2 regions of the Amycolatopsis orientalis genome follow, and region 2 is predicted to be linked to the other one. Evidence: predicted binding sites of a transcription regulator. Region 2 holds the regulator's gene; the other holds the start of a gene.
What was found. Region 2 encodes HspR, which represses chaperone genes until heat shock. Its sites were predicted from a motif close to ANNTTGAGTNNNNNNNACTCAANNT; they were not measured.
Positions count from the first base shown of each region.

Region 1: SD37_RS19105 (adenylate cyclase) is a predicted target of HspR. The motif match lies at 1,181-1,205, and genes of this name have one in related genera.

Region 1 is NZ_CP016174.1:4,390,646-4,394,343, reverse strand. It holds gene SD37_RS19110 (hypothetical protein) at 135-1,079, opposite strand; gene SD37_RS19105 (adenylate cyclase) at 1,206-2,174, shown strand; gene SD37_RS19100 (hypothetical protein) at 2,177-3,151, shown strand; gene SD37_RS19095 (adenylosuccinate synthetase) at 3,148-3,698, shown strand, end outside.
Region 2 is NZ_CP016174.1:236,991-240,688, forward strand. It holds gene grpE (nucleotide exchange factor GrpE) at 1-95, shown strand, start outside; gene dnaJ (molecular chaperone DnaJ) at 129-1,301, shown strand; gene SD37_RS01130 (heat shock protein transcriptional repressor HspR) at 1,307-1,738, shown strand; gene SD37_RS01135 (DUF305 domain-containing protein) at 1,820-2,425, opposite strand; gene SD37_RS01140 (lytic polysaccharide monooxygenase) at 2,422-3,171, opposite strand; gene SD37_RS01145 (FAD-binding oxidoreductase) at 3,331-3,698, opposite strand, start outside.

The DNA of each region.
Region 1 (3,698 bases), 4.2 Mb from region 2:
GGTGACCCCGCGTCGATGAAGGAATTGGGACACTCAACGTCCCAATTCCTTCATCGACGGCCTGCGCCCTGATGAAGAGGTCTCTGACCCGCACAATGCCGACTTTGCCGACCTTCACGGACTGTCTGTCGCGGTTACAGCGTCAACCACGCTTCGTGGCCGCGTTCCCCGACGAGAAGGTACCCAGTCCGGTAGCCGGGCGGGACCACGAAACAGACGAGCCCCGTAGTGCCGTCGAAGGCGCCAGGAGCGCCCGCGCAGCCATCGACCCGCCGCGGCTCGCCGTGCTCGTCGGCGGACAGCTTCAGCGATGTGTCACCCAGCCCCCTCGCCTCGGCCCGAAGCGTGAGAACGTGGAAATCGCTCAGCCACGCGGCGGCTCCTTCAGGCGGCCGCGGCTGGATTCCGGTCACGCGCAGCGTCAGTTCCCCGGCCACGACGGTCCCTCCTCGGCCGACCGCCGGCGGATCCCCGGCCTCACGCCCGTACTTCCACAGATTCAGCGCGGGATCGACTCCCGGGCGATAAGCCGTCCCGCCGAAGCCGACCGGAGTCAGCACGACGAACGAGGCCAAGACGACACCGGCGAGGAACGACGGCACTGCCCGCGCCGTCCCCAGCCTCCCCGGCAGCAGACGGCGCCCCTGCCACATCGCCAGAACCCCGAACGCCAGGAGCAGGCCGCCGAGTGACATCGCGGCGATCTTCTCCCCGGTGTGATGGGCTTCGACCTCGGCGCGCGCGCCACGTACGGACAGCACCCGGTCCGTCAGCGAGGAAAGCCGGGCGACCACGGGCTCCCCGCGGCGGAATTCCTCCCCTACCGGGAGTTCGATCACGCGGCGGTCTTCGGTGACCGCACGGACCTCGTAGATGGTGTGCGGACCGTTCTGTCCTTCGGTGATCGTGAAGTCCGACTCGCTGACCACCGCACGCACGACGTGGGTTCCGCCCAGCCCCTCGGCGGCCCATCGGCCGACGAAGGCCGCGAGGAATCCCAGAACGACCCCGAGCACGATCAAGCCCGCCACAGCTCGGGTTCGCTGTTCGTTGTTCCGCGCCTGTTCCTGGACTGTCACCGCTCACCCCCGCACCGTCGCTCCAGGGTAGGCAACGCCAAGGGCAGGCGGGCACAGGATTTCTGCCGACAAGATCTTTTCCGGAGCCGCTTGTCATCGCAAGTAAGAGTCGTATAGACTCAAACTATGCTCACCAGGGACGACGCCGTGACGATGATCGAGAACTCGGTCGACGCGGCCTCGCTGTTCGCCCGCCACGGCTACCGCGATCTGGCGGCGGCCGTCCATCCCGACCGGAATCCCGGCGACGCCCGGGCGCGGCAGGCCGCGGCCACCCTCAACCGCTTCTACGGCGACTGGAAACGTGCCCGCCGACAGACGGTCACGACGGCGACGTCGGCCTACACCCTCACCGGCGCGCACGCGGTGGGCAGTGTGGCGACGACGTACCGGACCACCGGCCCGCACTTGGTCAAACTCGTCCGCTCCCCCGCCCTGAACCCGCTGATCCACGCCGAGTGGACAGCGTTGCGGGCACTCGACGCCTTCACCGAACGGCACCGCTGGCTGCGCCCGTACTACCCGCGGCTGCTCGACACGTCGGGTCCGGTGGTGCGGGGCGATCGGGCGTTCAGCGTCCTCGAACCGCTCATCGACGGGTTCACCACCCTCGCCGAGATCCGGACGGCCTTCCCGGACGGCCTCGACGGCCGCGACTACGCCTGGATGCACCGGCGCCTCCTGCGCGCCGTGGCCGGGTCGCATCGCGCGGGTGTCGTCCACGGCCATCTGACCGCCGACAACGTGCTGGTCCACCCCGAACGGCACGGCATCGTCCTGATCGGCTGGTCCTTCGCCGTCGAGGACGGTGTGCCACCGCTGGCCTCAGACGGAGCCGTCGACTATCCGCCCGAGGTCCACAAAGGACTGCCGATGACCGCGGCCACCGACGTCCACATGCTCCACCGCTTGATGCTTTCCCTGCTGGCGCCCGGAGAAACCCGTCAACGCGAGTTCGCCACGTGGTGCACGCAGGACGCCCCGGGACAGCGGCCCGACGCCGTCGAGCTGCTCGACGAGTACGACCACCTGCTCGCCGACCTGTACGGCCCCCGCACCTTCCGCCCCTTCACCATCCCCGAGACAGGAGCCTGACCATGGGACACGGACACTGGGACGACAACGCCTACGCCGCCGCGAAAACCTTCCGCGCGGCCAAGGGCGAGGACGACTTCGGCTACACCGCCGATCTTCGCTCCAAGCCCGCGACGGAGTGGAAGGTCGCACCCGCGCTCGATCCGCTCGACGCCGTCCGGGAATGCCGGGATTCGGCCGACCACGCCGATTCGACGCCGATCGCGGTGCTGTTCGACGTCACCGGCTCGATGCGCCGGGTGCCGCGGGTCATGCAGGGCAAACTCGGCAAACTGCACGGATTGCTGAAGCGCCGCGGTTATCTGGCCGATCCGCAGGTCCTCTTCGGCGCGATCGGCGACGCGGACAGCGACAGGGTGCCTTTGCAGGTCGGGCAGTTCGAGTCGGACAACCGGATGGACGAGCAGCTGCGCACGATCTTCCTCGAAGGCGGTGGCGGCGGGCAGAAGAGCGAATCCTACGAACTGGCCGCCTATTTCATGGCGCGGCACGTGGTCACCGACGCTTGGCGGAAACGCGGCCGCAAGGGCTACCTGTTCCTCATCGGCGACGAACTGAACAAGCCCGCGCTGGAAGCCCGCCACCTCCGCCGCGTACTCGGTGACGACGTGCGGGAGGACATCGACCCGGCGTCGGTGTACCGGGAACTGGCCCGCAAGTGGCACGTGTACTTCGTGCTGCCGAACCAGTCTTCGTACTACAACGATCCGGAGATCGGCGAGCACTGGAACGGCCTGCTCGGCCAGAACTTCCTGAAACTCGACGATCCCGGCGCGGTGTGCGAACTGATCGCGGCCACGATCGGCCTGGAGGAACGGGTCGTCGACGTCGACCGGGCACTCGCCGACCTCGCGGACATCGGCTCGGTCGCCGAAAGCGCGGCGGTCGGCAAGGCACTGGCGAAACTGGGCGCCCGATCGGTCGTCACCTCGGCGGTGCCCGAGCCGGACGGGCCGAACGACGTGGTACTGCGATGAGCCTGCTGGACGGGCACGTGGTGGTGGTCGGGCTCGGCTTCGGCGACGAAGGCAAGGGAGCCGTGGTCGACGCGCTCTGCGCCGGACAGCCCACCACCGCCGTCGTCCGGTTCAACGGCGGCGCGCAGGCCGCGCACAACGTCGTCGCGGACGGGCGGCACCACACCTTCAGCCAGTTCGGGGCGGGCACATTCGCCGGCGTGCCCACCCATCTGTCCCGGTTCGTGCTGGTCGAGCCGTTCGCGCTGGCCGAGGAAGCGCGACGGCTCGAAGCGGCGGGTGTCCGGGACCCGCTTTCGCTGCTGAGCGTGGACGGCGGGGCGCTGCTCACGACCCCGTTCCACATTCACGCCAACCGGGCGCGGGAGGACGCCCGCGGCGCGAACCGGCACGGCTCGTGCGGGAAGGGCGTCGGCGAGACCGTCTGGTACTCGCTGCTGCGCGGGGCCGCGCCGGGGGCGGTGGTGGAGAACCAGGAGGTGATCGGGACGCCGGGGGAAGCGCCCACGGTCGCCGACTGCGCCCGGCCGTCGGTGTTGCGGCGCAA
Region 2 (3,698 bases):
CCCCCGCACCGGAGGCGCAGGCCACCCCGGTGGACCCGCCCGTCGGCGGCGAACTGCCGCTCGAGGGCGAACTTTTCGATGAGAACAACCGCTGATCGGCGAAACGGCGTGAAAGGAGGAGACGTTCGGTGAGTGCACGAGAATGGATCGGTAAGGACTTCTACCGTGAGCTGGGCGTCTCCTCCGATGCCACCCCGGACGAGATCAAGAAGGCCTATCGCAAGCTGGCCAAGGAGAACCACCCCGACGCCAACGCGGGCAACGCGGAGGCGGAGAAGAAGTTCAAGGCGGTCTCCGAGGCCTACGGCGTGCTTTCCGATACGTCCAAGCGCAAGGAGTACGACGAGGCCCGGCGTCTCTTCGGCTCCGGCGGTCCCGGCGGCTTCGGCTTCCCGGGTGGCGGCGGTGGCGCCGGCGGCTTCGACGTCGGCGACATCTTCGGCCAGGCCGGTCAGCAGCAGGGCGGCTTCGGCGGGCTCGGCGACATCCTCGGCGGCCTCTTCGGCCGTCGCGGCGCCGCCGGTGCCACGGCGAACCGGCCGCAGCGCGGCACGGACGTGGAGACCGACGTCCGGATCGACTTCACCGAGGCGGTCAAGGGCGCGACCCTGCCGCTGCGGCTGTCGAGCCCGGCGACGTGTTCCACCTGCGGCGGGAACGGCGCGAAACCGGGGACTTCCCCGCGGACGTGTTCGACCTGTCAGGGCAGCGGGCTGGTCAGCCGGAGCCAGGGCGCGTTCGCGTTCTCCGAGCCGTGCCGCGACTGCCGCGGCCGCGGCTCGATCATCGACGAGCCCTGCCCGGAATGCGCGGGCGAGGGCGTCAGCACCCGCACCCGCACGCTGACCGTGCGGATCCCGCCGGGCGTCGCCGACGACCAGCGGATCCGGCTCGCCGGCCAGGGTGAACCGGGCCGCGGGGGCGCGCAGCCGGGCGATCTGTACGTCCGCGTGCACGTCGCACCGCATCCGATCTTCGGGCGGCAGAACCTCGACCTGACGATCACCGTGCCGGTGTCGTTCACGGAACTGGCCCTCGGCGGCACGATCACCGTGCCGACCCTCGAAGGCAAGGTTTCGCTGAAGGTGCCGCAGGGCACGGCGAGTGGTCGCGTACTTCGCGTGCGCGGCAAGGGAATCGCGAAACGGGACGGCGCGCAGGGCGATCTGCTGGTCACCCTGCAGGCGGCCATTCCGTCCAAATTGGACGACAAGGCCCGTGAGGCCCTGGAGGCCTACGCGGACGCCATGGCCGAACACGACCCGCGACCGGAGATCACCGAACTTCTCGAAGGCAGGTGAGCAGGATGTTCGGCGGGCTGCCGCACGGTGCGGACGAAGACACCCCGGTGTTCGTCATCTCGGTGGCGGCGCAGCTTTCCGGCCTGCACGCGCAGACCCTCCGGTCCTACGACCGGCAGGGTCTCGTGTCGCCGGGCCGGACCTCCGGTGGCGGACGGCGCTACTCCATGCGGGACATCGCGTTGCTGCGCGAAGTGCAGCGACTGTCCCAAGAGGACGGTGTCAACCTCGCGGGCATCAAGCGGATCATCGAGCTGGAGAACCAGGTCGACGCGCTGCGGGACCGGATCGCCGAACTGACCGAGGAACTCGCGGCCGCGTACACCGCCGCCGAACAGACGGCCGCGGCCGTGCACGCCTCCTACCGCAAGGACCTCGTGCCCCTGCGGCAGCAGACCGCGCTGGTGGTCTGGAAGCCCAAACCACGCCTCCGCTGACCTCGCGAGAGTGTCATAAGGGGTCCCCATGGGACGAAATTTGTCCTATGGGGACCCCTCATGACACCACCACGGGAGGGGCTACTGGCCAGGGACCAGGGTCCGCAGCTGCTGGACCTCACCGGTGCGTGAGTCCATGATCCGCTGAGCCAGCGCCTTCGATTCCGGGTTCTTGCCGTCCTTCAGCTCGGTCCGCGCGAGCGCGACGCCGTTGTGCTGGTGCGCGACGAGGATGTCCACGAAGTCCAGGGTGAACTCCTTGCCGTCCTTTTTGGACAGCGCTTCGAGCAGACCCTTGTCCGTGAGCCCGTCGCCACCGTGGTGGTGATGCGCGTGCGGATCCATCGAGCCCGTCTCGGGTTTACCCCAGGACTTCAGCCAGTTCCGCATGTCGGAGCTCTCGGTCTGCTGCGTCGCCTCGATGGCGGCGGAGAGGTCCTTCAGCGGCTGTAGCTGCCCCTGTTTCGTGTGCACCAGCTTGACGATCTCGATGCCCTGACTGTTGTGGGCGATCATCATCTGCAGGAACATCACGTCGGCGTCGTTGTACTCCGCGGACGCCGGGGCGCCCGCCGCCGATTGGGGGACCGGGGAGAGCGGGGCACCGGCGGTGGTGGGTGAGCCATCACCGGTCCCGCAGCCCGCGAGGGCCACGAGACCGGCGACGAGAACGAGGGCGAGCTTCACTGACGCGTCCACAACGCCGGGGTGTTCGGCGGTTCCCAGCCCTGGATCGCGGTATGCGCCAGCTGGCAGCGGTAGCTCGCGCCGCCGTAGGTCACCGTGTCGCCGACCGCGTAGGCCGTCCCGGCCGCCCAGGTGCCGCCCGCGGGCGGAGTGCTGGTGGTGGGCGTGGTGGTGCTGGTCGGGGGATTCGACGTGGTGGGCGGGTTGCTGGTGGTGGGCGGGTTGCCGCCGCCGATCTGCAGGTCGATGCAGCTGTAGAAGGCCATCGGCGTATCCGCGATGTTCCAGATGGCCAGCACCTTCTGGCGGCCGCTGAAACCACTCAGGTTCACCGTGTGCGACGTCGGGTCCTTCGGCGCGGAGTTGTTGCCGCTGATGTCGGCGATCTTGGTGCCGCCGATGTAGTACTCGTAGTTCGTGGTCCGGTGGTAGGCGGTGAACTTCCAGTTGAAGGTCACGCTGTTGCCGACCGACGCGGCGGGCCACGACTTCGATTCGTCGTTGAGCTGCGCGAACTGCGGAAGTCCGCCGTTGCAGCTGCGGAGCCCCTTGGGGCCTTCGACGCTCTGCGGTTCGTAGACGATGCTGCCGCATCCGGACACCTTGCCCTGAGCGCAGTTCGCCTGACGGCTGGGCGGCGAAAGCACGTAGCCGTGCGCGCTGGCCACCTGCGGGATGGCCACGATGGCGATCGGGGCGAGAACCGCACCGGCGGCGGCTGCCATGAGCTTACGTTTGACGGTCATGCCGGCTCCTGGGATGGAACGACGGTGTTCCCGTGAGGGGGAGCAATGTGGTCTAGACCATAAATCCGTCGGTGACCAGCGGTCAATGATTCACCGGCCTACTGGTGCGTTGAGCCCAGGTGGAACAGCCGATCGGCCTAATACGAACGGTTCGCCGGCTCAGTCCAGGGTGAAGGGGTCGTACTTGATGCGCGCCAGGTCCGTCCCGCCGGCGAGCAGTTTCGCGATCGTCGCGCGGATCATCGACGGCGACCCGGCGACGTAGACGTCGCGCTCCTTCCAGTCGCCGCGCTGCGTGACCGCCATGGCCAGCGTGCCGCGGTCGCCTCCGGCGATGGTCCCTTCCTCGGTCACCGGGGTCACCGTGAGCCAAGGGCAGGTGACGGTCAGCCCGCGGAGGTCGTCGAGGGCGTACAGGTCTTCCGGCTTCCGGCCGCCGAAGAACAGGTGCACCGGCGGGTTGTGCCGCCAGCGCGACATGTCGTCGATCAGCGCGAGCAGCGGGGCGACCCCGGTACCGCCGCCGA